2 regions of the Actinoplanes sp. NBC_00393 genome follow, and region 2 is predicted to be linked to the other one. Evidence: riboswitches for the same ligand, from Rfam matches in the RefSeq annotation. Region 2 holds a riboswitch; the other holds the start of a gene.

Region 1 (14,232 bases), 2.5 Mb from region 2:
CCGAGCTGGTGCACGCCCGCTTCATCGAGCACGCGCACCTGATGAGCGAGGCCCGCAAGTTGATCTTCGACAACAAGCCGGATCCGGAGGCACAGGCCCAGATGGCCGCGTCCCGGGAGCGGCTGCACCTCGCGATCGTCCTGCTCTTCCTGCCGGACGCGGCACGGTTGCGAGTCTCCGCCGACCGGGCCGCCCGGCTGTTGCTGCTGCACTGCGGCGCCAACGCGTTCGGGCCGTTCGGCGAGCCCGGGGCGTTCAGCGGCGCAGAGCTGGCGACCCTGCTGCTCGACGGCATCCTGACCCACACATCCGAACGGGGGGATCAGCCGACATGCTGATCAAACTGCTTCGCGTCCATCTGCGGCCGTACCGGACGGCGATCACCCTCGTGGTCCTGTTCCAGTTCCTGCAGACGCTCGCGACGCTCTATCTGCCGGCGCTCAACGCCGACATCATCGACAACGGCGTGGTCCAGGGTGACACCGGCTATGTGATGCGGGTCGGCGCCGGCATGCTCGGCATCACGCTCGTGCAGATCGCCGCGCAGGCCGTGGCGGTGTATTTCGGCGCCCGGACCGCGATGGCGGTCGGCCGTGACCTGCGCGCCTCGATCTTCGAGCGGGTGCAGACGTTCTCGGCACGCGAGGTCGGGCAGTTCGGCGCCCCGTCGCTGATCACCCGGAGCACGAACGACGTCCAGCAGATCCAGATGCTGGTGCTGCTCACGTTCACGCTCATGGTGTCGGCGCCGATCATGTGCGTCGGCGGCATCGTGCTCGCGCTGCGCGAGGACGTTCCGCTGTCCGGCCTGCTGCTGGTGATCGTCCCGGTGCTGGTCACCGTGATCGGCCTGATCATCGCGAAGATGCGGCCGCTGTTCCGGTCCATGCAGGAGCGCCTCGACCGGGTCAACCAGGTGATGCGCGAGCAGATCACCGGCATCCGGGTGATCCGCGCGTTCGTCCGGGACGACCACGAGCGGGCCCGTTACGAGGTCGCCAACGACGAACTCACCGACGTCTCGCTGCGGGTCGGCCGGATCATGGCGCTGATGTTCCCGACCGTGATGCTGATCGTGAACCTGTCCAGCATCGCGGTGGTCTGGTTCGGCGGCCACCGGATCGACTCCGGCGGCATGCAGGTCGGCGAGCTGACCGCGTTCATCAGCTACCTCATGCAGATCCTCATGTCGATCATGATGGCCACCTTCATGTTCATGATGATCCCGCGCGCCGAGGTCTGCGCGGAACGGATCAAGGAGGTGGTGGACACCGAAAGCAGCGTCACGCCGCCTGCGGCGCCGGTCACGACGCTGGCCCGCCATGGCGAACTCGAGCTCCGCGACGTCGACTTCCGCTATCCGGGGGCCGAGGCCGCAGTGCTTTCGGGGGTACGCCTGAAAGCGCGCCCCGGTGAGGTGACAGCGATCATCGGCTCCACCGGCAGCGGCAAGACCACCCTGCTCAACCTGATTCCCCGGCTCTTCGACGCCACCGGCGGCGCGGTCCTGGTCGACGGCGTCGACGTGCGCGAGTTGGACCCGGCCCTGCTCTCCCGGACCGTCGGGCTGGTCCCGCAGCGGCCCTACCTGTTCAGCGGCACAGTGGCGTCCAACTTGCGCTACGGCAACCCGGACGCTACCGACGAGGATCTCTGGGCCGCCCTGACGATCGCCCAGGCCCGGTCGTTCGTCGAGTCGATGGACGGGCAGTTGGACGCGCCGATTGCGCAGGGAGGCACCAACGTCTCCGGTGGCCAGCGGCAACGCCTGGCGATCGCCCGGACCCTGGTGCACCGGCCGGAGATCTACCTGTTCGACGACTCGTTCTCGGCGCTCGACTACACCACCGACGCGGCGCTGCGAGCGGCCCTGACCGAGCACATCACGGACGCCACCGTCGTGATCGTGGCGCAGCGGGTGAGCACGATCCGCGACGCCGACCGGATCATCGTGCTGGACGACGGCAAGGTGGTCGGCACCGGCACACACGACGAGCTCATGGAGACCAACCCGACGTACCGCGAGATCGTGCTCTCGCAGCTCACGGCAGAAGAGGCGGTTACCCGATGACCTCGCCTGACCGGCCGCAGCCGCGGCCCATGGGCGGCCCGCCGGCGGCCCGGATGATGATGGCGGGCGGACCGCCGGAGAAGCTCCAGGACTTCAAAGGCTCCACGAAACGCCTGCTCGGGCTCCTGAAACCGCAGCGTGCCCTGGTCGGTGCGGTGCTCGTGTTCGGCATCGCGAGCGTGACGCTTTCGGTGCTCGGCCCCTATCTGCTCGGCCACGCCACCAACGTGATCTTCGATGGGGTGATCGGCCGGATGCTGCCGGCCGGCCTCACCAAGGACCAGGCCGTCGCCGGCCTCCGCGACAGCGGCCAAGGCAGCCTCGCCGACGTGGTCGCCGGCTCCGGCGCGATACCCGGCCAGGGCATCGACTTCACGCGGCTCGGTCAGGTCCTCGCCTGGGTCACGGTGATCTACCTGTTCGCCTGGGTGTTCGGCGTGTTCCAGGGCCGGATCACCGCCCGGGTGGTGCAGACCGCGGTCTACGACCTGCGCAACCAGGTCGAGGCGAAACTGGCCCGGCTGCCGCTCTCCTACTTCGACAAGCAGGCGCGCGGCGAGGTGCTGAGCCGGGCCACCAACGACACCGACAACATCGCGCAGACCCTGCAACAGACGTTCGCCCAGCTCGTCACGGCGCTGCTGATGATCGTCGGCGTACTCGGTGTGATGTTCTGGATCTCCCCGCTGCTCGCGCTGATCGCGCTGGTCACCGTGCCGGTGTCGATCCTGCTGACCACGGCGATCGGCAAGCGGTCGCAGCCGCAGTTCGTCGCACAGTGGAAGGTCACCGGCCAGCTGAACGGCCACATCGAGGAGATGTTCACCGGGCACACCCTGGTCAAGGTCTTCGGCCGGCAACACGAGGCTGCTTCTGTCTTCAGAACCCACAATGATCGCCTATACGAGTCGAGCTTCCGGGCCCAGTTCATCTCCGGCCTGATCCAGCCGGCCATGATGTTCATCTCGAACGTCAACTACGTGCTGGTCGCGGTCGTCGGCGGGCTGCGGGTCGCGTCCGGCACGCTGACGCTCGGCGAGGTGCAGGCGTTCATCCAGTACTCCCGGCAGTTCAGCCAGCCGCTCACCCAGGTCGCCAGCATGGCCAACCTGGTGCAGTCCGGCGTGGCGTCGGCCGAGCGGGTCTTCGCCCTGCTCGACGCTCCGGAACAGTCGCCGGACCCCGCTCCGGTCCCACTCGACCGGGTCCGCGGGCAGATCGCGTTCGAAAACGTGTCGTTCCGCTATCTGCCGGACAAGCCGCTGATCGAGAACCTGTCGCTGACCGTCGAACCCGGGCAGACTGTGGCCATCGTCGGACCGACCGGCGCCGGAAAGACGACGCTGGTCAACCTGCTGATGCGGTTCTACGACGTGACCGGCGGGCGGATCACCCTGGACGGGGTGGACATCGCGACCATGCCCCGCGAACAGCTGCGCTCGCAGATCGGCATGGTCCTGCAGGACACCTGGCTGTTCGGCGGGACCATTGCGGAAAACCTGTCCTACGGAGCATCGGATCCCTCCCCCGCGTCGGTGCGACGGGCCGCGGAAGCCGCCCACGTCGACGGCTTTGTTCGGACTCTGCCAGAGGGGTACGACACTTTGATTGACGAGGAAGGCTCCAACGTCAGCGCCGGCCAGAAGCAGCTGATCACCATTGCCCGGGCTTTCCTCGCCGAGCCCAGCATCCTGATCCTGGACGAGGCGACCAGTTCGGTCGACACCCGCACCGAGGTCCTGATCCAGCGGGCCATGGCCACCTTGCGGACCGGCCGGACCAGCTTCGTGATCGCCCACCGCCTCTCCACCATCCGCGACGCCGACGTGATCCTGGTGATGGAGAACGGCTCCATCGTCGAACAGGGCACCCACGACTCCCTGATCGCGGCCGACGGCGCGTACGCCCGCTTGTATTCCGCCCAGTTCGCCCAGGCAGTCGCCGAAGTGGACTGACCAGGTATCCAGATACGGAACGGGGGCGGCCATCCAGCCGCCCCCGTAACGCTTGACTTGCTGCTTACTTGACGTTGACCCGCTTCAGGGCCGTCCAGCTGCTGTTCAAGATGCCCATGTCAGCGTTGCCGGTGACCATGGTCCGCAGAATGAGCTGGTTGGTCCGGGTCGTGACGGACCGCGTGTGCGAGCCATCCGCGCCGAGCTTGCCCGTGTACAGGTTCTGCCAGGCGCCGTTGACGTAGTTCTGCACCGTCACCGTGGAGCCCGCCGCCCTCGGGTTACCCGCGACCGTGACACTCACCTTGTCCCGGCTGGGCGAAGAAGCCCGCAGACTCGGGTTCTGCTTGACCCGAACAGTGACCTCGTTGTCGGAGAACATGTCGCCGACCGCGGTCTGGAACACGTATCCCTGCCCGATCCACCGAGCAATCGAGAAGTTGCCGGACGCGTTCGCCGTACCGGACGCCATCCGGGCGCCCTCGGCTTGGCTGCCCATCGCCCGGCCCCACAGCTCGACAGTGCTGCCGGGCTCAGCCATACCGGTAAAGGTCACGATGCCGCCACCGACCAGCGTGGTGGTCGTCGTGCTGATGGTGGGAGCGGTGGGCTCCGGATCGGTCGGGTCCGTCGGGTCGGTCGGGTCCGTCGGGTCAGTCGGGTCCGTCGGATCCGTCGGATCGGTTGGCGTAGTGCCGCCGTCACTGGCCGCGATAGTGATGACGCCGTCGGTCACGCTGCCAACGTTGCCCACACCGAAACCGGAAGCCAAGATCGACTCGGCTGGCTCGGCTGTGGCATCGTCGGTGATCGGGATGCTGACGATGGCCTTCTTGGTGCCCGGCAGAGTGCCTGCCTCGATGGTGACAGCCTGCACACCCGGGTTACTGAAGTCGTCCGGGCTGGCGGCTCGGTGACCGTCGGCCGCGCTTCCCACGAAGGTCACGTTGACCCGGGTCTCCGAGGCTGACATTCCGGTGACAGTGCCGGTGACGGCGACCGTTTGGCCCTCTTCAGTCGTCACACTGTCGACCTCGAGGTCAGGCGCCTCGTCATCATTGGTCAGGGTGACTGTCGCGGTCTTTGCTGTGGAGCTACCGAGGAAGGCATCGCTCGCGGCGGCGGAGATGTTGATCGCGTCGTCGCCCTCATGGATGCTGTCCCCGTTAACCAGGGCAATTGCATATCCGGTCATCGTGCCTGCCGGGATGGAGACCGTGCCGCCGAGCAGAGTGTAGTCGCCACTGCCCACAGTCGACGTAAGTGTGCCCGATGCGGTTCCGGTGGCAGTCAACGGCACGGAGATGTCGTGGTCACTGGCATTGCTCAGCTTCACCGGGATCAGGACCGCCGACGCGTCGTTGCCTTCCGCCAGCGTGTTGTCGGTCACGCTGATCGTCGGTGCATCGTCATCGTCCGTGATGCTGATCGTGGCATCGCCAGAGGCGGCAAGGCTGGTGTCTGAACTGGGCGAGGTGAATTCGATGAGGAAGGTCTCGGCACCAGCGGTCGTACCATTTACCCGGCCGCTTGCCCCCTCATCAATGGTGTCGCCGATGATGTCGACGGTGAAGGTCTGCGAGGTCGTTCCGGCCGGAAATACCAGCTGGCCGCTGTTCCTGACATAGTCGAGGCCAGCCACGGCATCACCCACGGCGGGCGTGACACTGTTGTTCGCAGTGTTCCAATTAGCGGTGACCGTCTGCCCGGATGCTCCGCTCAGGTTGGCGGTGAGGGTCACAGTCTTGCGACCGTCATTTCCTTCGGTGACCGTTCCCCCACTGACACTCACCGTCGGCGCAGCGTCGGAACCCGCATCGGCGATGGTGCCGTTCACCTTCGTCGTCGCACCCAGCGTCGCGTTGGTCGGCTGCGAAATCTCAATGGCGTATTCCTCGGGTGACAGCTCCTTGAGACCGTCACCGCTCAGCACGATCGGAATGTCGTAGGTCGTGCTGCCGGGCGCGATGGACAGTACCCGGCCAGTCGAGGCGGGATACGGGAAGTCGGTCCCCGGCACCGCCTTCCCCCGGCCCGCTGTCGCCGGCGAGGCGTCAACAGCGTCCCAGCGGAAGCCGATAACCTGCTCAGATCCGCTGCTCGCGGTAACCGTGTAGGTCACCGTGTTGCCCTCGGTCTGTGTGCCGGCCTTTGAAAGTGAGAGCGTCGGCATTGTCTCGTCGTCGGTGATGCTGACCGTGATCGGCGTGGACGTGGTAGTCGCGTTTACCAGCGCCCCAGGTGTGACAGTGAAAGTTTGTGGCCCGCCTTCGTACACAGTGTCATTGATAATCGGGATCGATACGGTCTTGACCGTCTCGCCAGGCGCGAAGGAGAACGTCCCTGTGGTCGTGGTGTAGTCCTGACTCGCGGTTGCCGTCCCGTTCGCCGTCGAGTAATCCGCAGTCACGGTCTGCCCCGAGGGCGCCGACAGCGTCGCGGTGAGCGTGACCGACCCGCCATTCTCGGCAACGGTGGTCTTGTCCGTGGAGTACGTGACGGTAGGTGTCGGGTCATTGTCGGTAATAGCCGCGTTGATCACCTCCGACTCCATTGCAACGTTGGAGGCTACAAAGGTGATCGTGTAGTTCTCGGTCGCCTCATCAAAGGCATCGTCGATCACATTGACGGTGGCGGTCTTGGTTTGCGCCGCGCCGCCGACGATAGCATCGAATGTGATTGTGCCGGTCGTGGCAGCAAAGTCGGCGGCGGAGGTTGCTGGCCCACTGCCAGGCGTGATAGTCCAGGTCACTGTCGAGCCCGCGAAGTCCACACCACCAGCAGTTGCGGCACGCACGATGCTGAAGCTGATAGCCGCCCCGCCTTCGGTGCCGGCGCCGTTGCCAGTGACGGTATAGCCAGTAATTGCCGCTGCTGCAGGCGAACTGATCATCAGCGTCGGCACGAGGCCCACCACACCGGCCACAGCTGCCGACAACACCGTTCGCAGGGCCTTCTTGCCACGCAGCGCGAACGGAACCGAGCCGCTCTTGGCCGCATGGGCTTCTTGATAGCGCATGTGTTTTCTTTCTCCTTCGGCGGCTGGGCTACCTCCGTCCGGGGAGGCCCCTAGCTTTGCGTCCCCGCCTCGCAGCGGGTTTGCCTGTTCGGGTACCGCACCTGAGGGGGCGGCTGGGGTACCGATAAATCGGTTGTGAGCAGCGCAAACGCTCGATCGAAGGTTCCTCATGAGGTCGCGCCATCCGTAATCTAACCGGCGTAACGCACCCTTACCGGCGGAACAGAATTTTTCTCCTAAATCCCCCAGCAGTCCGCAGGTGGCACGCCGGACCCGGGGAACCCGCGAAGAAGATCAGCGATCACAGCCCGCCAGCGCCCACTGCGGCCACAGCCATCCCGGCGACACCGCGGCCCTCATGACGATCTTGTGACCCCGCGCTGCGGCGAAGAGCCAGCGGCGGCACACGGGCCAGCCGGAAAGCCAGGTCAGAGCAGGCCGTGGCGCATCGCCGTGGTTACGGCGGCGGTGCGGTCGGCGACGTCCAGCTTGTTGAAAGTTCGCAACAAGTGGGTCTTGACCGTCGCCTCGCTGATGAACAGCTGTTTGCCGATCTCGGCATTCGTAAGACCAGCCGCGACCAACCTCAGCACCTCGGTCTCGCGTGCTGACAAGGCCGGTGGGGCCGGGCTACGCACCTGCCGGACCAGCGTCGACGCGACGCTCGGCGCCAGCACGGTCTCGCCGCGGGCGGCCGCCCGCACGGCGTCCGCCAGCTCCGTCGGCGAGGCGTCCTTCAGCAGGTAGCCGGAGGCGCCGGCCTCGATGGCGCGCAGGATGTCACGGTCCGATTCATAGGTGGTGAGGACCATGACCCGTATCCCGGAGGAGCTCGACAGGATCTGGGCGGTGGCGTCCACCCCGTCGCCACCGGGCATTCGGAGGTCCATCAGCACGATGTCGGGTCGTTCGGCCAGGGCCAGCGCGACGCCTTCGGTGCCGGAGGAGGCCTCGCCGATCACGGTGAGATCGGGCTCGGCGTCGAGCATGCCGCGCAAGCCCATCCGGACCACGGGGTGATCGTCGACGAGCAGGATGCGGATCACGCGGGGATCTCCAGTTCGACGGTGGTCCCGGATTCAGGGGAGCTGTGGATGGTCAGCGTGCCGCCCACCTGACCAGCCCGGGACCGCATGCCGGGCAGCCCGAACCCGCCCTCCGCGGAGGCGTCGAAGCCGACACCGTCGTCGCGGACGACCAGGCGCACCGAGGAGGGCGTGTACGCCAGCAGCACCGCAACCTCCGAAGCCGAAGCGTGCCGGCGCACGTTGGTCAACGCCTCCTGGGCCGCGCGCAGCAGCACGACCTCGACCCGGGTCGGCAGGTCACGCGGTTCACCGGTGACGCGCGAGGTGCAGGGCACGCCCGCCTCTTCGGCGAATCGGGTGCTCTGCCGGCGTACGGCGAAAGGCAGTGAAGAGGAAGCCAATGCCGACGGTGACAGAGCCGCGATGAGCGCCCGCGATTCGGCCAGGTTCTCGCGAGCGGTACGCACCGCGAGCGCGAGTCGCTCGTCGCGAAGCGACGGGTCGGCGGCCTGGATGAGCGTGATGATGCTGGTGAAGCCCTGCGCGAGGGTGTCGTGGATCTCGCCGGCCAGGCGGTTGCGTTCGGCCGCGACGCCGGCCTCGTGGGAGAGCCGGGCGAGTTCGGCGCGGCTGGCCTCGAGTTCGGCGATCAGCTGGGCGCGCTGTTCGCTCTCCTCGGCCATTCTGGTGATCCAGACGCCGATGCAGATGCCGGCGGCGGTGGAGATTGCCGCGATGACCAGGTCGATGGCGATCCCGCCGGGGTCGGCCCGGAGCTCGGCGACGACCGGGATCAGGTTGGCGATCAGGACCAGGACGACCGCCGTGCGCAGCGGGACCAGCATGAAGAACACCGGGATGACCATGAACATCAGCCAGGTGGACAGCGGCACGGCGAACACCGCCACGCCGAAGAGCAGCAGCTGGACGAGGCTGACCAGCAGTGCCGGGGTGCCCTGCTCGTCACGCAGGATCAGCGGGCGGGCGGCGAAGAGGTAGAGCAGCCCGATGGCCGCGATGGCGCCCACCGCGATCGCCTGCCGAGCGGGTGAGAACCAGTCCGTGGCGATGGCCGCGGCCGCCACGGCGACCACGACCACCACGAAATACAGGTCCCAGAGCCGGAGGGACGGTGACGGGGTCACTGGTTTCGGGAGGTCCAGCGGAACGTCACCAGGCACAGCACCAATCCGATCACACACCAGATGCCGAGCACCATGGCCACCATGCCGAGATCCCAGGTGCCGCCGATCTCCTGGGCCTTCGCCTCGTCCGGCAGGAAGACGTACCGGAAGCCTTGCGCCATCCAGCGGACCGGGAAGAGCGACGCGAAGTTCTCCAGCCAGTCCGGCAGCTGGCTCATCGGCTGGATGAAGACGCCGGAGACGAACTGCAGCGCGACCACCGGCACGTTCAGGATGGCGCCGGCGTTGCGGGCGTTCTTGACCAGCGCGCTGACCGCGATGCCGAGCAGCGAGCAGCAGATCACCGAGAGCAGGAAGATCCAGGAGAAGGTCACCCAGTGGCTCGCATCGGGCAGCGGCATATCGAAGATCAACACCCCGACCAGGAGCAGCACGGCCGCCTCAGCGACGCTCAGCGCGAGCACCAGGAGGGCTTTCCCGATGAGGTACGCCGAAGCCGGCATCGGTGTCCCCCGGAGCCGCTTGAGCGTCCCGTCCTCCCGGTCCATCGCCAGGCCGGAGCCCATGGTCACGAACGCCGTGTTCAGGATCCCGTACGCGACCATGCTCGCCGTGAAGACCTGGCTCGCGCTGACCCCGGAGTCGTTGTACTCGTCCCCGAAGATCGTCCCGAACAGCAGCAACAGCATCGCCGGGAAGAAGAAGGTGAAGACCATCGCGGTCTTGTCCCGCAGGAACTGCAGCAGCTCCACGTGACCACGACTGACGCTCATCCCAAGGGTGGTCATCGGGCTGCTCCGATCAGGCTGAGGTAGGTGTCTTCGAGGGTCGGCCGGGCGATGGTGAGCGAGGTCAGGTCGACGCCGTCCTCGAGCAGCCGGCGCAGCAGCGGTGCGGGGTCGGCGTGCTGCTCGGTGTGCGTCACGCCGTTCTCCCGCCATTTGACGACAGCGTGTGCTGCGGCCCGCCCGCCCAGCGTCGTCGGGGTGCCTTCGGCGACGATCCGGCCGTCGGCGATCACCGCGAGCCGGTCGGCGAGGGCTTCCGCCTCGTCCAGGTAGTGGGTGGTGAGCAGGATGGTGGTGCCGTCGCCGGCCAGCGTGCGGATCAGGTCCCAGAACTGGCGGCGCGCCTCCGGGTCGAAACCGGTGGTCGGCTCGTCGAGGAAGAGCAGCTCGGGACGGCCCACGATGCCGAGGGCCACGTCGACACGGCGTCGTTGGCCGCCGGAGAGCGTACGGATCTTGCTGTTGCGCTTCGCGGTGAGGCCGACCAGGTCGATCACCTCGTCCGGCCGGCGCGAGTCCGGATAGAAGCCGGCGATGTGCCGGACCATCTCGTGCACGGTCAGGTCGGCCGCGTCCTCGGCGTCCTGCAGCACGATGCCGATCCGGGTACGCCAGGCCGAGCCCGCCTTGCCCGGGTCCTCGCCGAGCACGCGCACGTCGCCGCCGGAACGCCGGCGGTGACCCTCCAGGATCTCGACCGTGGTGGTCTTGCCCGCGCCGTTCGGTCCGAGCAGCGCGAAGACCTCGCCGCGGGCGACGACGAGATCGATTCCCGCGACCGCGTCCCGGTCGCGATATGTCTTACGAAGTCCACTTACCTCGATGGCTTCCATGCAGACGATCGTGCCGTGACGGGGTACCCCGGCGGGACGTCCGCGCGGCTGTCACCGGCTGTCAACCGATCGATGGACAGCGGCTCACTCCCACCGGAAGTTGCGGGCCGCCGCGGTCAACCAGACGACCGCCCACAGTCCCAGGCTCAGCCAGATCGAGAACGGCACCGACCCGCCGGTCATGGTCTCCCGTAGCGCGTGCGCGTGCGCGGCGAGCGGCAGCAGGAACCAGCCGACCGTGCCCAGGTCCGGCGCGGCGAACATGATGCCGCCGACCGACAGCATCACCACGTAGATCAGCGTGGCGGCGCCCGTGGTGGTCTCCGGTTTCAGCACGCTGGCCAGCAGCAACGCCAGGCCGCTGTAACCGGCCACGGCCAGCACGGTCACGCCGGCGGCAGGAAGCAGCGCCTCGGGATGTGGGCGCCACCCGACCGCGAAGCCGACCAGCGCCAGGACCGCGACCTGGAGCACGATCTGCACCAGCACCGAGCCGGTCTTGGCCAGCAGCAGCCCGGGCCGGGTCAGCGGCGAGGCGCCGAGCCTTTTCAGTACGCCGTAACTGCGCTCGTAACCCGTGGTGATCGCCTGGCCGGTGAAAGCCGTCGACATCACGGTCAGCGCCAGCACCCCGGGAACCACGAAACCCAGCCGGTCATCGGTGGGCAGATTGGTCACCTCGAACAGGCCGGCACCGAGCAGAACCAGAAGCGGTACGCCCATCGCCAGCACAACGGCCTCGCCACGGCGGGCGGTCAGCAGCAGTTCCATCCGGAGCTGCTTGCCGATGATTGTGCGCATCGGGGCCCGGCCGGGAGCGGGCGTAAAGGTTCCGGCGCTCACTCGGCGGCTCCTACGGTCAGATTCTCCCTGCTCAAGGACAGGTAGACGTCCTCGAGCGTACGGCGGCGACTGCTCACCGCGGTGACGTGCGCGTCCACTGCGGCGAACCAGCCCAGCACGTCGGCCAGGCCCTTGGTGTCGAGTTCGCCGGCAATCGCGTACTCACCCGGCGAGCTCTCGGTGACCTTGCGGTGCGCCCGCAGGCCGGTCAGGTCGAGACCCGGATCGGCCCGGACCTCCAGCAGGTCGATCCCGGCCGCGGCGGTCAACTCGGCCGGTGTGCCGGTCGCCGCGACCTTCCCGGCTCGCATGATCACCACATCGTCGGCGAGCCGCTCGGCCTCGTCCAGCAGGTGTGTGGTGAGCAGAACCGACACCCCGTCAGCCCGCAGCTCCTCGATCAGCTGCCAGGTGGTGTGCCGGGCCTCGGTGTCCATGCCGGCCGTCGGCTCGTCCAGGAAGACCAGCTCGGGGCGGCCGACCAGGGCGACGGCCAGGCTGAGCCGCTGCTGCTCGCCACCGGACAGCCGGCGGAACCGGGTGCGCTCCACTTTGCGCAGACCCAGCCGGTCCAGCAGCATCTCGGTGTCGAGCGGGTTGGCGGCGAATGAGGCGAACAACCGCAGGATCTCCCCGGCGGCCGCCCACGGGTAGACGCCACCGGACTGCAACATGATCCCGAGCCGGGGCATCAGCTCGTCGTGGTCGCTGACCGGGTCGAGCCCGAGAACCCGGGCCTCACCCGCGTCCGGCCTGCGGAAACCCTCGCACACCTGGAGCAGGCTGGTCTTCCCGGCACCGTTGTGGCCGAGCAGGGCGAGCACCCGCCCGCGTGGCACGCACAGCGACACGCCGTCCACCGCTGTCGTGTCGCCCCAGCGCACGACGGCGTCTCGTACCTCAACCGCGGCCACGTCGCCACCCTCCACGAGTCCCGCCCCACCAGGTCTGCCCTGTTTCCGTCCGCCACGGCCACCTTACGGCGAAGCCGGCCGGCCCTTGCCTTGCCCGTCCGCGAGATGGAATGCCTCACCCTCTGTACTACCCCGGGCCCTCAGGCTCCCGGACAGCCGCACGCGATGAACCACCCGCCAGGAATGAATGCTGCTCGTTGCTCCCTCCGGGCGGCGGCCAGGCTGGTCAGGGTGCGGTTGGGTAGGGTGCCCGGAATGAGTGACCCGACCGTGGTGGAGATCTACACCGACGGAGCGTGCGTGCCGAACCCCGGACCGGGCGGGTGGGGCGCTGTTCTCCGGTACGGCCGGGCGGAGAAGGATCTCTGTGGCGGCGAGGCCAACCCGACCACGAACAACCGGATGGAACTGATGGCGCCGATCCGCGCCCTCGAAACGCTGAACCGGGCCCCACTGGTCGTGCACATCTACACCGACAGCGTTTACGTCCGGGACGGCATCACCAAGTGGATCCCCCGGTGGAAGGCCAACGGCTGGCAGACCGCCGCACGCCAGCCGGTGAAGAACGTCGACCTGTGGCAGCGCCTCGAAGAAGCCGTCCGCCGGCACGAGGTGCAGTGGCACTGGGTGAAAGGCCACGCCGGACACCCCGAGAACGAACGCGCCGACCGTCTCGCCGCCCGGGGCCTGCGCGAAGCCCTCGGCCAGAGCTGACCCGGCCGGGCTCAGCCGGAGTCCGCAGACTCCCGGTAGGCGGACCACACCTTCTTGGGCACGGTCATCGTCCAGGCGTCGATGACCAGCTCGGTCATCCGCTCCCGGTCCAGGCGCTCGAGCCAGGCCTCCACCCAGTGATATCGCAGGTCGGATGGTCGGGGCAGATGGAAGGTCTCGGGGTCGGAGGCGATCAGGGCGTCCCGCTCCTCCTTGGGATAGCCGAAGCCCATCTCGGTCTCGTCCCGGGAGAACGCGACATAGACGATGCGGCCGACCCGGAACTTGACCCTGTCCCGGATCAGGTGCTCCTCGCTGCGTGGCAGGTCGCGCGCGACCCGGCGTACGTCATCGATGGTGACCATGCCGAGGACGGTAGTCCGGGGGTACGACACTTTCCGGCGCGGCGCCGGAGGGGTCATCCGCCGCGCGGACGGGGCACGTGCGGGTCGACCGGCTCGTCCGGGGGGACCACCTTGGCCCGGGCCACGCGGTCCGGTGGCAGCACATAGGTGGCAGCGCGGACCAACTCCTCCGGTACGGTGTGCCGCCCCCGCCGCGGCTCGGGTTCGCGCTGCTCGGGCACCAGGTCGGCGACGCCGGACCAGCGCGGGTCGGGCAACGACGAGTAGGTGACGCCGCCGGTCGCCGCGGGAGGTGGCAGCCCCGGACCGGTGTGCGGGGGCGGCGCCGGGAAACCGGGCGCGACCTGCGGAACCGGTTTGGTCGGCCCCTCGACCGGCGCGGGCGGCAAGGGCGCAGGGGGCACCGGAACTGTGGGCGATTCCTGCGCTGCGGCGTCCGCGGGGACACTGGCCGACCCTTGGACCGGGCCGCGATCACGGCGGCGGCCGGCTGCTCTCGCGGCCATGCTGAAGACGTTGCGGGTGGCGGAGTCGTATCCATGGCGGAATGCCTGTTC
Region 2 (14,232 bases):
TGGGCCGAAGCGCGATGCTTCCCCGCTGATTGATCGGTGTCAGCCAGGTCGATCGCCTGTTCGGGTTCGGCGTCGGCTGTCTCCGCGGCTTGCGGGACGGCCATGGGGTCCGCGGCGGCGCCTGTTGTCTGCTCGGGTGTCGGGGCAGCGGGTTCGGGCTCAGCGGGGGTTGCTGTGCTCCCGTTCTGCTCGGGTTCCGGCGTGGTGGTCGCCGGCTCGGTCGGCTCCGTGGACGCGGAGGCCGTGTCGGGTTGCAGCTGGTCGGTATCGGCGGCGATCGGCAGGTCGGCAGCTTCTGGCGCAATCTGCTGCGGTTCTACGACGGGCCGCTCTGTGTCCTGCGGTTCGGTGGTCGATTCGGTGGCAGAGGGCTCAATGGTTGCGGGCTCAGTGGTTGCGGACTCGGCGGGTTCAGGTTCAAGGGCTGGAGGCTCAACGGCTGCAGGCTCAGCCGTCGGCTTCGGCCTGGGACGGCGGGCTCGCTTGGCGGGGGCCTTCGCCGGGGTGGCTTTGGCCCTTGGCTTCGGCTTCTTGCTGCCATCCTGTGGCTGCTCGCCGGCATCCTGCTGGCCGCCCTCTTCCTGGCCCATCGTGGGAGCCGACCCTTGCTCGTCCGAGGTTGCGGCGCTTGCTTGCCTGACTGCGGCGGTCGCCCGCACCGATGGCTTTCTCGCGGCGGCGGTCTCCGACGCCCGGATCTCCACTGTCGCGGCCTCGGGCGTTGTTGCCGGCTCGATCACTGCGATCTCGGGCGCCTCGGGGGCCGCGGGTAGAGCGGCGGCCGGAACCGAACCGGAGACCGGGGCGGCCTTGCGCGACCGGGAAGTGGCAGCGGGGTCGGCGGTGATTTGTGGGGACTCCGGGTCTGTTGCGGCGGTCAGGATTCGATAGCGGTAGGTGATTCCCTCGTCCCGGACGACGAAGTCGTCGGAGCCGTCGGGGCGGGTCCAGGTGAGGATCATCTGGCCGTAGCGTTCGGCGAGCTTGACCAGGGCGGGGAAGGTGTCGACCTGGACGACGGGCTTGCCGGGTGGGGAGGCCATCGGCTCCACCGGGACGATCAGGTGGGGGTACCGGCGTTCGATCTGCGCCCGAGTTCGCAGAGGCACGTGGCGGAGAGCCATCACCGCGATGATCATGGCGCCGACGAAGGCGATCAACAGCAAGTAGACGGCGTATCGGCGGGCGGCGTGGGCGGTGAGGAGATCGTAGCCGAAGACACCGATTTGGCGGTTCTGCATCGAGGCGACGGTGCCACCGCTGGACTGGTCGAGCACTAGGGTTTCCGGGCCACCGGCAAGGGTTAGCTGGAGCGGGGCGAGGTTGAGCGAGACCTGCGGCTCGAAGGTGGTGCCATCGCTGTGTTGAACTTGTGCGGTGATAGCCAGGGTGACTGCGCCGATTTCAGCGCCGATTGCTTTGCCAGCATCAACTGCGCGCTGCTGAAGGGCGGCCAAATCCAGTTGAACCTTGCCGGTGTAGCGGTCGGCGTTGAACTCTTTCTCCTGAGATAACTGCATCGTTGTGTGCCAGCCGTTATCGGCGGAAAGACGGGCGGTGACGCCGATTCTTCCAGGTCGACCTCGATAGTGCATATGCAGGTCGACGATCTCGGTGAGTTTCCGGAATATTGGATCAGGCGAGTACACCGTGGTGCCGTCGTAGGCCGCGGAGCGTGGTACCTCAGCGGAGTAGCTGTAAGTCATCGACTCTCCGGCTCTCGCCGTGCCGACGACGGCCTCGGTGGCCGGTTTGATCCAGCCCAGCAAGCCGAGTGCAATACCGGCGAAACCACAGAGGCCGACCATGATGGCAAGGGCTTTGGCCGCGGGATGTAGCCGGCGAATGGCCTTGAAACTCGCTGTGGCCATTGCCAGAGTGCCGCCTTGGCCAGACATGCGTTTCACTTTCTTCTTCCGGCTACCGCGGGGGATGTCCCGGCGTGTCTTTGCCGCTGCTGTGCCACCGCCGACGAACAAGAAGCCCAGCATCCCCAGGCCGGTCGGACTGAGCAGTGGCTGAAGCCACGCACCGGCCTTAGGTATGTGCACGACTGCCCGTCCAATGATCTCCTTGGAGGCGGGTGTTTCGGCGTCGATGGAACCGTTGTTGTCGCCCTTCAGGACGTAACCGTTGTCGTCGCCGCCGATGATGCGGTGCAAGACTTCCAACCGGCCGCCAGAGCCATGATATGCGGCGATCTGACCCACTTCATAGCTATCGGACTTTGCGACGATGACGAGATCGCCCGCGTGGTACACGGGCAGCATGCTGATGCCATGTGTGACGACGTAGGAGACCCGCTGGGTTCCGATCGCCCACGCGACCATGGCCGCCATCAGGATGATGGCGGCCATGGCGAAAGGGCGGACTGATCGGATGGTTCGTCAACCTATTCCGGAGGTACAAATCGGGCTTGTCGAGTTGCTCTGTCCGACGAACTCGGCGTTTGCGCGGGTGCCTTGCTCAGGCTGCCACAAGGCTTACGGACACGTCCGTCAAAGCCGTGTACCAGGAGCCGGTCGGAGTTCCGGCGCTCTGACCAACTGTGCAGGTGGTGGACTCGGAGGTCGTGGGTGCGCAGTAGAACCCAGCCGCGCTGTTTCCGGCAGATCCCGAGACGACAACCTTGACCGTTGAACCGTCGGGGACGGTGGCCCCGTTCTGGCCAGCGAATGTCACGGTCGCGCCAGTAACCCGGTCCGGGTTGGTGGCGTCGGTATCGAAGACGATTCCGGTGAGGTCGGCACCCTCGACATCCTGAGCTACGGCGATCTTGCCGCCGACGACAGTGGGACCGGAAATCGTGTTGGTCAGGCCGCTGGCGGTGAAGGCGGTGCTGCCTGCGGCGACGGCACCGGCGACGGCGATGCCGCCCAGCAGCTGAATCATGTTGCGCATATGTGTGTCTCCCCTTGGTCGGTAACCCAGCCGGCCCGGTGGGCCCTGTGGCTTTGCGTCCCCGGCTTGCGCTCGGGTTTGCTCTTGTCGGCCGAGCGGATGCTCGAGTGTTTGTTGCTTGCGCCAGGTTGTTCGGTCATGGGCCGGAGGGCCTAAGAGTTAGGGCGCATCTTTTCCGCGAATTCCGTGCCTTAGCTCCAACACGGTGCTATGCGGTTGCGGGAGGTGCTGCAGAACCGGGCATCCGGGCCCAGCGGGGCACAGACAATGCGCGACGGTCGTCCGGAGACGAGCGCCGCGCGTACGCAAGAACGGGTTTTAAAGCCTGTAGAAAGTCACGTAGTGGTCGGGCGTGAAGTAAGCGACCCGACTGCTGCGATTGACCACGATTCGGTACGCGTCTCGGGCTGCGCCGCGGTTGCGGGAGTAGACGTCGTACTCGCCGTAGGTTGCTGACGGCAGCTGGCCCTCGCGGTTGTAGAAGCGGCCGCCGGTGTAGTTGTAGTTGCCGTACGGCCACGAGTACCACCCGGCGGAGGTGGGCCAGCCCAGTGACTGCCAGCCGCTGTAGGCGGTGCGGGCTGCCGCGCACCTGCTGATCGTGCAGCTGTTGTACACAGCGGCCTGCGCGGCGTCTGTCGAGACGGGCGCCACCACTGCGGTGAGTACCAGGGCCAGGCCGGCGAAGAGCCGGCCGATTCGGGACAGCATGATCGGACTCCGATGCCATCGAGGGGATGAGACCCGGACATCGACCATCGTCACTGCGGTGGGAAACCGGCGGTACCTCCCGAACCGGTCATTCCATGGAAGTTCAGTTGCTGCCCAGACCGTTCACCCAGTTGACGTATTCGGAGTCCTTGCCAGGCGGCGGCAGGATCGCGTCCGGCTGCAGGGGTGCGCGCTGGGCCGGTGCGTTGATCCGGGGGTGCTCGGCGGTGTCGATGCCGGTGCGCGGGGCGGGCTGGGCAGCCGCGAAACCGTCGAACGACGGCGTGGGTGCGGGCGCGGCTGGCGCGGCGGGGGTGGGCTCGGGCGCCGGGCGGCGGGTGCGCCAGCCCCGGCGCAGGCTGGCGACCGGGCCACCGGACCGGCTCTGCTGACCGGAGAAACGCGGCTCAGGCGAAGCGGATGAGGAAGGAGGCTGGGCGGAGGGGGACGGGGCGGCCTGGAAAGCAGGCGAAGCAGCCGCCCCCTGGAAGTTCGGCGATGCGGTGCCGGAGTGGCCGAACGGCGTACCCGTGCCGGCGGTAAAGGGTGACCCAGCCGCATTGGCCGGGGTGTTGTTGGCCAGGTCGGCCAGCGGATGCGGCCGGTCCGGCAGCGTGAACACGCCGGTGTCGGAGGGCCGCAGCTGCGCGTCCGGACGCTTGGCGGCAGCAGCCGCGACCGCAGCGATCGCGGACTGGCTGGGCGCGTTGCGCTGGGGCAGCGGCGAGCGGCCGGCGCTGGGCTCGGGCGCCGAGTCGGGTGGGGTGTCGCCCGGCTTGCCCGGCTCTTCCGCGGGGGTGGCTGAGGGGGCGCCGCGCATGATCGCGGCCAGGACCGAGCCGAGTACGCCGGCGCCGCTCGCGATCATCGCCGCCCAGTAGGGACTGAAGCTGATGTCGGTCGACGAGCCGGGGCCGGCGATGAGGTAGGCGCCGGTGAGCAGGGCCGGTCCCGCCAGGCCGGTGAGGGCGACGGCGAGGGTCGACATGTTCCGGCCGCGGGCGATCCAGCCGAGGACCAGCCCGGAGAGCAGGGCGAGCACCGGCATGGTGAGGAACGGGGTGCGCTCGGCGACGGCCGCCGGGATCAGGCTGCCGTCGAGGACGCCGAGACGGACCGAGGCCGGCGTGCGGCCGGGCAGCAGGGACGGTGCGACCGAGACCAGGGCGACAACCCAGATCAGTACGCTGAGCACGGCCACGTTCCACCGGGCCACTGCCTTTGCGGCGGCGGCCCACGCGGCGAAGATGCCCGCGGCGGCGCCGAGTGCCGCGCAGATCCCGATGACCAGAACCGGGCGGATGCCGTCGATCTGCGCGGACCGGGCGGGTTGCATGGTGAGCGGGAGCACCGCCAGCGCGCCGAGACCGGCGGCGAGGCCCATCGCGAGCGCTCCGCCGGGTCCCACCGGTTGCGGGCGCCACCTGGGGCGGAAGCCGGTTCCGATGATCGCGGCGAGGGCGGCGGCGGTCATCGTGATCCATGCGACCCAGGCCAGCTGCGCCGTCCATTGATCACGGAGGGTGATATCCAGGTCCAGGTCGAGCCGCACCATGCCGAGCCCGTAGGCGATGCCGAGCTGGCCGGCTCCGACCACGGCTGCTGCCGCGGACGTAGTGGCCAACAGCTTCACCCAGCTCCGAAATGCCATGCCGGGCACGTTACGGAATGTTCCGCGCCATGCGCCAGTCCGGTCCGCGCTTCTTAAGACAGCCTAAAGTCACGATCTTCATACATCGAAATTATTCGTTCAATTTCGAATACGCAGTGTGACTTCTTTGCAACGTACGGGATATTTGCCAGACGACCGTCCGCAGTGGACACTACCCGGCACGGACAGCCTGTCCGTCACCTGATGCGAAACCTTGCGAATGTGAGACGCCTGTCGAAACCCGAGGTCGCGGGACGGAAGTCCCACATAGTGGTTGGAATCGTGATGGTGTTCGGTGACCGCGACATCACGGACGGTTGCACGTGACGCATTCGCGCACGTCAACCTCATGGATGCCGCCAAGATCAGCACCCGCGCGCGGTTACCACCAGGACAGCCGTGGCTTTTCCGGGAGGTTCCAGGCTTCCCAAACGTACCGGCGTTCTGGTGAAATCGCCGCCGTGCCGAAAACGGCGCGGGCTTTGCTGCGGGCACCGGACGGGGCCGGACCGCAGCCTCCGGCGAGCCGGCTGACCGTGAAGGAGTTGTCGTGAGCACGGGATCCTCGACCCTGGCTGCGCGACGTGGTGGCTTCCCGCGCCTTCGGGACGCGCGGATCCGGGCCAAGCTCGCCGGCCTGCTGTTCCTGCCTCTGGCGGCAGTGCTGGGGCTGGCCGCCGTGCGCCTGGTCGACGTGGGTGAGCGGGCCGGCGACGCGGGCCGGGTGGCCGACATGGCCGAGCTCGGCACCGACCTGTCCAACCTGACCCGGCTGCTGCACGACGAGCGGATGGCCGCGCTGGCGTACCTGGGTTCGCCGGATGCCGCCGCCACCGAGTTCCGCGAGTCGGTCAAGTCGGTGGACGCGCAGGTGCAGGTCTTCCGGGAGAACCGGGCCGCGATCACCGAAGTGCCGGCCCCGGTTACCGACCGGCTGACCCGGATCGATCAGGAACTGACCGCCCTGCCTCAGACCCGCGCCGGCATCGGCGAGCGCAAGGGTGTCGGCGTGGCCGACGCCGCGCAGCGCTACACCAAGGCCCTCACCAGCCTGTCCGGCTACGAGACCGCGGTCAGCCAGGTCGCCGAACCCGGCGAGGTCTCCGACAACCTGCGTGCCCTGGCCGCGTTCACCAAGGCTGAGGCCGCCGCGGCCGAACAGGCGGCGCTGACCTACGTGGCCCGGGTGAGCGGCGACGCCGGCCCGGATCAGCTCCGCGCCCTCTACGCGATCCAGGCCGTACGGACCGACGCGCTCAACGACTTCCGCACCCTCGCGACGGCACAGCAGATCTCCCTGGTCGACTCGACGCTCAGTGACGACACGCTGGCCGGCGCCGACGGCCTCGCGGCCCGGCTGGCCGGCCCGGCCGCGGTGGCGCCGGTCGACATCATCAACTCCTTCACCGACGTCATCGAGCTGTTCCGCGGTGTGGAGCGGCAGCTCGACGCGCAGGCGGTGGCCGCCGCCGAGGACGCGAGCAAGCGCCGTACGCAGCAGGCCACCCTCGAGTTCGTCGTGGTGCTGCTGATCCTGATCGCCGCCGTGGCGATGGCGTTCTACCTGGGCCGCTCGCTGCACCTGTCGGTACGCCGCCTGCGCGAGGGCGCCCTCGCAGTGGCCAACCGCGACCTGCCCGACGCGGTGCACCGGCTGCAGGACGCGGACAACCTCGGCGAGGGCGGTGTCGACCGGATCATCGCGCAGACCCGGGACCCGATCCCGGTCACCGAGGCCGACGAGTTCGGCCAGGTCGCCGAGGCGTTCAACATGGTGCACCGGGAGGCCATCCGGGTCGCCGCCGAGCAGGCCGCGCTGCGGACCAGCGTCTCGACGATGTTCCTCAGCCTGGCCCGGCGCAGCCAGTCCCTGGTCGACCGGATGATCGGCGAGCTGGACCAGATCGAGCGGATGGAGGAGGACCCGAAGCGGCTCGCCCGCCTCTTCGAGCTGGACCACCTCGCCACCCGGATGCGCCGCAACGATGAGAACCTGCTGGTGCTGGCCGGTGCCGAGGTCGGCGCCCCGCGCCGGGAGGACGCGCTGCTGGTCGACGCGCTGCGGGCCGCACAGTCCGAGGTGGAGCTCTACCACCGGATCGAGTTCGGCTCGATCGACACCGACATCCTGATCGGCGCGGCGGCGGTCAACGACGTGGTCCGGCTCATCGCGGAGCTGCTCGACAACGCCACCCGGTTCTCCCCGCCGAACACCGTGGTGGTGGCGCACGGCGGCCGGACCGGCGATCACGTCGTGGTGCAGGTCGAGGACCACGGGTTGGGTGTCTCCGCCGAGCAGAGGGAACAGATCAACCGGCGGCTCGCCGAACCGTCCGAGGTGGACGTCACGGCGTTCCGGCTGATGGGCTTCGCGGTGATCGCGCGGCTGGCCGCCCGGCACGGCATCGGGGTCGAGCTGCGACCCGGCTACGACGGTGGCACTGTCGCCGAGATCAGCCTGCCCGCCGACATCGTGGTGATGCCCGGCGTGCCCGCCGCACCGGTACGCGCAGCGAGCTGGACCCGCCCCGGACCACCGCCGCCGGCGTCCATCAGCACGCCGCGGATCCCGGAGTCCCGCCCGCCGATCCGGTCCGCGCCGGCACCGGCCGAACCGGCTTTCCGCCCGCCGCGCCAGCCCACCGCACCGCCGTCCGAACTGGACCTGCGCCCCACCCCGGATCGGCCGCCACTGCCGTCGCGCAGCCCCAAGACGGTCGAGGTGCCGGTCCCGGCAGCCGCGTCCGCCGGGTTCGCGGCGCCGGCCGGAGTCACCACGCCGGCCGGTGTGACGTCACCGGGCTGGGGTGCGGCGGTCGCGGCACTGCCGTCGCTGCCGGAAGTGGCCGCGCAGGTGCCGTCGCAGATGGCGCCCATCCAGGTGGAGATGCAGCACAGCTGGTTCGCCGGTGACCCGGCCGATCAGCACGGCATGCCGACCGCCGGGTACGCGCCACCGCCCGGGCCGGCGCCGGCAGTCCAGGTCTCCAGCCCGCCGGTGTCGAGCCCACCGATCTCCAGCCCACCCGTGTCCAGCCCGCCGGCGGCACCCCGACCACCGGTGGGGGAGGACACCCGGCGGATCGGCCGGGAGGTTCCGAAGGCCGGCTCGACCGCCGACGACCGGTGGAAGACGGCCGCCGACGAGGGCTGGCACCGGGCGATGGCCGCGGCCATGCCCGCCGACGGGGGAACCACACGATCCGGGCTACCGAAACGAGTCCCGCAGGCGCAGCTCGTACCCGGCGGGGTGCAGTCGCCACAGCGGGCGCAGAACCGTCGCAGTCCCGACGAGGTTCGTGGATTGTTGTCCGCGTACCACCGAGGGGTGCAACGCGGGCGGACGGACGGCGTTGCCGATGTCGCCGCGGCGGCACCACAGGTTCCTAAGGAGAGCGAACAGTGACCAGGCCCCCCACCATGCATGACATGGGCTGGCTGCTCAGCAACTTCGCCGACAGCGTCGCCGGCATCGCACACGTCGTGGCCGTTTCAGCGGACGGGATCCTGCTGGCCTCGTCCCGCGATCTGCCCGGCGACCGTGCGGATCAGCTGGCCGCCATCACCTCAGGCGTGGTCAGTCTCACCGACGGCGCGTCGCGAATGTTCAGCGCGGGAAAGGTGCAACAGACCATCATCGAAATGGACAGCGGCTATCTTTTCCTGATGTCCATCAGCGACGGTTCCTCGATGGCCGTGCTGGCGGCGCGCAGTTGCGACGTCGGCCAGGTCGGCTACGAGATGGCCCTGCTGGTGGAACGCGTCGGCGCGGCTTTGTCGCCGGCGGCGCGTGAGGCCGTCAGCCACTAGACGCCGGGGCCGAGACTCTGGCGGAGACGAGGTGACCGCGACATGACAGAGCCGCACGATCCCCGGGGCAACCTGGTGCGGCCGTACGCGGTCACGCGCGGCCGGACCGAACCGATCAGGGACATCCCGATCGAGGCGGTCCTCATCGCGACCTCGGCAGCCGTTCAGGAAGCGCGGTTCGCCGGACATGACAAGTACCGCATCGCCGTGCTGTGTGAGCCGAAGGCCCAATCGCTCGCCGAACTCGCAGCACTCACCCGGTTACCGCTGGGGGTTACTCGGGTGCTCGTCGCCGACATGGTGGCCGACGGGCTGTTACAGCTGCACAGTGCCGCTCCCAAGACCGGGTTCACGGAGCGGATGGATCTGCTGGGAAGGGTGTTGAGTGGACTTCGCAAGCTCTGAGCCGGTCGGGATGCGTACGGGGACGCACCCGACAGAGATCACTTCCGCGAAGATCGTCGTCGCCGGTGGCTTCGGCGTCGGCAAGACGACCCTGGTCGGGGCGGTCTCCGAGATCGAACCGCTGACCACCGAGGCCGTGATGACCGTGGCCGGCGCCGGGATCGACGACTCGTCGAAGGTGCCAGGCAAGGGCAGCACCACGGTCGCGATGGACTTCGGCCGGATCACCATGGCCGACGACCTCATCCTGTACCTGTTCGGCACCCCAGGTCAGACCCGGTTCTGGTTCATGTGGGACGAACTCATCCGGGGCGCGGTCGGTGCGGCGGTGCTCGTCGACACCCGGCGGCTCACCGACGCGTTCGCACCGCTGGACTACTTCGAGAACCGGCACCTGCCGTACCTGGTCGCGGTCAACTGCTTCGACAGCGCCCCACGCTACGAACCGGAGGAGGTCCGCGAGGCCCTCGCCATCCCGGCCCGGGTCCCGCTGGTCATGTGCGACGCCCGGCACCGCGACTCGGTCAAGGCGGTGCTGATCGGCGTGGTCGAACACGCGATGGCCACGCTCGTCGCCGAGCACGAGAAGGGCCACCCCACCCCGGTCGGCTAACCAAGATCAACCCCCTTCCCGGTACGCGTGAACCCGTCCCGCCGATTTTCGCCGTCCCCCACTACGACGCGAGCACCAGCCACTCAAGGCCCCACCGCGCCCGCCGGGAAACAGCACGCCCCCAGCTGCCACCCAGCGCTGCTTCGCAGCGCCGAAACAGCGCTCGCTGACAGCCGGGTTAGTCGGGCTGACCGCCACGGTTGCTTCCGCCCGCCGGAGGCAGCGCTGGGTGACAGCCGGGTTTGTTGGGCTGACCGTCAGGGTTGCTTCCGCGCGCTGGAGGCAGCGCTGGGTGACAGCTGGGTTGGCTGGCTGACCGTCAGCGCTGCTTCGCAGCGCGGGAAGCAGCCGTGGGGGTCAGCTGGCCATCTGGTATTTCCCGGCGGTCGCGGTGGGGCCGGGAGTGGGCTGGTGATCGCGTCGTAGTGGGGGACGGCGAAAATTCGGCGGGACGGGTTCGCGCGTACCCGGAATGGTCTTAAGGCCGTGTGTCTTTGGGGGCGTTGAAGCGCAAGGTCGTTCGTTGACCGTGCGTCGGTGACGTGGAGAAGTGCTGCCCGGACGCGTTGTGGCATCTGGCATCGCCGGTTCGCCGAGGGGGCGCAGGTCGGGGTGATGATCGCTTCGGTTGACCGGGGCAAACCCGGCAGCAAGATCCTCGCGATCGGTGAGCGCGGCGGTCCGCCCTTACATGTGGAGATCTCCGCCGCGAACCTCAATGACCACCGGATGCTGCAGGACATGGTCGACGGCGTTCGACCGGTCCGCCAGCCGATCGGGCGTCCGCGCAAGAGGCCGGCCAAGCTGCACGCAGACAAGGGCTACGACTTCCCGGCTGCCGCGAACTGCTGCGTGCCCGCAACATCATCCTCGGGATCGCCCGCAAGGGCATCGAGTCCTCGAAACGCCTCGGCCGGCACCGCTACGTCATCGAACGCTGCCTGGAATGGCTGACCCGCTTCCGCCGGCTGGTCCGCCGCTACGAACGCATCGGTATGCACTACCTCGGATTCCTGCGCCTAGCCTGCGCTCTGATCTGCTACCGCCGCGCCGACCGGCTCGGCCTGTTGGCCAGCAACAACCCCAACTGACGCACGGTCTAAGCCGGAATGCGGTAGCCCCGCTTGACCACCGTCTGGACCACGCCGGAGATGGCCAGGCCGGCTCGGAGGCGGGCGACCGCCATCTCGACCGCGTGCTCGTCGGCGCCGCGGGGGAGGGCCTGGAGCAGCGCGGCGCGGGAGAGTACTCGGCCCGGTGACTCGGCCAGGGCACGCAGGACGGCCATCGGGGCCGGCGCCAGGGGGCGCAGCTCGCCGTCCACGATTGCGGCATGGCCGCGCAGGGTCAGCGAGTGGCCGGAGACCTGCAGCGTGACGGCGCGTTTGGGCAGCTCGTCCACGATGGTGCGGACCAGCGCGCTGAGCCGGGCGCGTCCCGGTGCGGAGACCGGTACGTCATGCAGGCGCAGCGGCGCTGCAGTGACCGGGCCCACGCACGCGGCGAGCACGTCCTTGCGGAAGGCGTCGAGGAGCGCATCGGTTCCGGTGCCGGCGGCCCGCAGCACCGCGTGCACGGCAGCAGCTGAGGTGAACGTCACTGCATCCACCAGCCTGCCGATGATCAGGTCGACGAGCCGGTGCAGCGGGGCCGGATCGGTCGGCGGCGCCCAGCGGTAGACCGGAAGCTCGATCACCCGGGCGCCCGCGGACTGCAGAGCCTCCGTGTACTCCGGCTGGCTCTCCCCGTGCAGCTGCATCGCCACGGTGAGACCGTCGAGGCCCCGGGCGGTCAGATGCTCGACGACCTCCTCGAAGCCTTCGCCGTCGGGAGACCACTGATCCTGCAGGCCGGCGGTGCGGACCGCGGCGCGGGCCTTGGGGCCACGAGCTACGAGGTACGCCCGGGACAGCACCGCCCGCAGCGGTTCCCCCAGCCCCCAGCCGTCCGCCGCCTCGAGCCAGCCGCGCATGCCGATCCCGGTGTTGACCAGCACGATGTCCGGTGGGGTGTCGAGGCAGGCCCGGGTGGCGGCACGCAGTTCGGCGTCGTCGGAGATCGGGACGATGCGCAGCGCCGGGGCCAGCACCACCCGCGCGCCACGGGCCTCGAGAAGGATGGCGAGCTCGTCCTTGCGGCGGTCGGCGGTGACACCGATCGTGTAGCCGGATAGGGACGCCGTGGGCTCCGCCAGGGCGGCCTCGGTCAGCGCCGCCCGGCGGGCGCCCGGGGTCCGGTCCGTCATCCCAAACCCGGTTGGCGAAGACCCGATCCCGGGCCGAGAAGTCGCGGCGTGGCCGAACGGTCCACCGAAGGGCACGCTCGAAGCCCGCCGTCCTCGGCGTCGACCCGCTCCCATGTCACGCCTGCGTTCTTCGCCGTGCCTCCGTCCGGGACACGCCGCGACTTCTCCTCACCGAACCGGCGAACCGGCTCGGCGGACACCGTCAGGTCCGTCCTCAACCCTGACGGTGGTCTCTCCATGGTGCGCCAGCGAGGGCGGCATCGGCCAATCCGGGTCCGCATCGTTGGAAGGTCCGCACCGTTGGACATGCCTCGAAGCGTGCCGGGGGTGAATTTCGGTAGAGCGTCCCGTTTGTTTCAAGCCTGCTACGTCAGGCAGAGTGGGTTCCGGCACCCGCTTCGGGTGCGCCGTCAGGGCGGAGTATGCTTGCCTCGTTTGGGGTTCCGCCAGGGCTGAGTGTCTGCAACCAGGATGCTCGCCGGTTCGTTGGTGCCCTGATCTGCGCCTGTTTTGACCACTCGCCGCGCAGCCGGGTATTGTTGCCTGCTGTTGTGCATTTGCGAGTGGTCCCTATGTGGGGTCGCTTGACGCATCGGCTTGATGCGACCAGTGCGCGCCCCCAGACCGACGACGAGACAAGGTAATTCTGTGCGTACGTACAGCCCGAAGCCGGGTGAGATCGAGCGTCAGTGGCACATTATCGACGCTTCTGACGTCGTTCTGGGCCGCCTGGCCACCCACACCGCGAACCTGCTGCGTGGCAAGCACAAGCCCACGTTCGCCCCGCACGTCGACACCGGCGACTTCGTGGTCATCATCAACGCGGGTAAGGTCGCGCTGACCGGTAACAAGCGTCAGACCAAGGTCGCCTACCGCCACTCCGGCTACCCGGGTGGTCTGAAGCAGGTCGGCTACGAGGAGCTGCTGTCCAAGCGCCCCGAGAAGGCGATCGAGCTGGCCGTCAAGGGCATGCTTCCGCACAACAAGCTCGCCCGGCAGATCATCAAGAAGCTGAAGGTCTACCCCGGCGCTGAGCACCCGCACGCCGCCCAGCAGCCGCAGCCGTTCGAAATCAAGCAGATCGCGCAGTGAGCGCGGGAGAAGGCAGCAGCATGACCGACATCGTCGAGCCCGAGGTCGTCGAGACCGTCGAGACTGTCGAGGAGCCCGCTGAGACGGTTGTCGTCGTCGAGGCTCCCGCGCCGGCCCCGGTCCGCGCCCCGCGTCCCGGTGACCGTCCCGTCCAGACCGTGGGCCGCCGCAAGGAGGCCATCGTCCGGGTCCGTCTCGTCCCCGGCACCGGCAAGATCACCTGCAACGGTCGCGACCTCGAGAACTACTTCCCGAGCAAGGTGAACCAGCAGCTGATCCGTGAGCCGCTGGTGACCGCCGAGCGCACCGAGCAGTACGACGTCATCGCGAACCTCCGTGGTGGCGGCATCACCGGCCAGGCCGGCGCCCTGCGTCTCGCCATCGCTCGCGCTCTGATCGTGAACGAGCCGGACGACCGCCCCGCCCTGAAGAAGGCCGGCTTCCTGACCCGTGACGCCCGGGTCAAGGAGAGCAAGAAGTACGGTCTCAAGAAGGCCCGTAAGGCTCCGCAGTACTCGAAGCGCTGATTTTTGCGCCGTTTTCGACCGACGGTCGAGCCCACCTCCTGCTTTTGGAGGCGTGCTCGGCCGTCGCCGTTTTCATCCCTCCCCAACTAGCCGTTCCGGTACTCCTGGACCTGCGGCATCCTGTTGCAGGCTTGAGCCCAGCGTGTTACCGGCGAAAGGAAGCCGCCATGGGGCGACTCTTCGGCACTGACGGCGTTCGTGGTCTTGCGAACGGCGAACTGCTCACCCCCGAACTGGCCCTGAAGGTCGCGGTCGCGGCCGCACGGGTCCTGGTCGA

What was found. Region 2 has a riboswitch for cyclic di-GMP ahead of OHA21_RS42475 (hypothetical protein). Riboswitches for the same ligand answer to the same signal wherever they lie in the genome.
Region 1: another riboswitch for cyclic di-GMP. It lies ahead of OHA21_RS30730 (Calx-beta domain-containing protein); the one in region 2 lies ahead of OHA21_RS42475 (hypothetical protein).

What each region holds. Positions count from the first base shown of each region.
Region 1 covers NZ_CP107942.1:6,624,468-6,638,699, forward strand. Annotated here, with positions in the region: gene OHA21_RS30715 (TetR/AcrR family transcriptional regulator) at 1-338, shown strand, start outside; gene OHA21_RS30720 (ABC transporter ATP-binding protein) at 332-2,071, shown strand; gene OHA21_RS30725 (ABC transporter ATP-binding protein) at 2,068-4,026, shown strand; gene OHA21_RS30730 (Calx-beta domain-containing protein) at 4,091-7,045, opposite strand; cyclic di-GMP riboswitch class I at 7,061-7,140, opposite strand; gene OHA21_RS30735 (response regulator transcription factor) at 7,474-8,091, opposite strand; gene OHA21_RS30740 (sensor histidine kinase) at 8,088-9,254, opposite strand; gene OHA21_RS30745 (ABC transporter permease) at 9,215-10,006, opposite strand; gene OHA21_RS30750 (ABC transporter ATP-binding protein) at 10,003-10,839, opposite strand; gene OHA21_RS30755 (ABC transporter permease) at 10,924-11,610, opposite strand; gene OHA21_RS30760 (ABC transporter ATP-binding protein) at 11,679-12,596, opposite strand; gene rnhA (ribonuclease HI) at 12,852-13,310, shown strand; gene OHA21_RS30770 (MmcQ/YjbR family DNA-binding protein) at 13,322-13,675, opposite strand; gene OHA21_RS30775 (hypothetical protein) at 13,729-14,232, opposite strand, start outside.
Region 2 covers NZ_CP107942.1:9,155,227-9,169,458, forward strand. Annotated here, with positions in the region: gene OHA21_RS42470 (DUF5305 family protein) at 1-2,357, opposite strand, end outside; gene OHA21_RS42475 (hypothetical protein) at 2,467-2,901, opposite strand; cyclic di-GMP riboswitch class I at 2,919-2,994, opposite strand; gene OHA21_RS42480 (ribonuclease domain-containing protein) at 3,220-3,612, opposite strand; gene OHA21_RS42485 (hypothetical protein) at 3,716-5,263, opposite strand; gene OHA21_RS42490 (sensor histidine kinase) at 5,814-8,669, shown strand; gene OHA21_RS42495 (roadblock/LC7 domain-containing protein) at 8,666-9,073, shown strand; gene OHA21_RS42500 (DUF742 domain-containing protein) at 9,116-9,478, shown strand; gene OHA21_RS42505 (GTP-binding protein) at 9,489-10,091, shown strand; gene OHA21_RS42510 (transposase) at 10,707-11,045, shown strand; gene OHA21_RS42515 (uroporphyrinogen-III synthase) at 11,191-12,336, opposite strand; gene rplM (50S ribosomal protein L13) at 12,985-13,428, shown strand; gene rpsI (30S ribosomal protein S9) at 13,449-13,955, shown strand; gene glmM (phosphoglucosamine mutase) at 14,123-14,232, shown strand, end outside.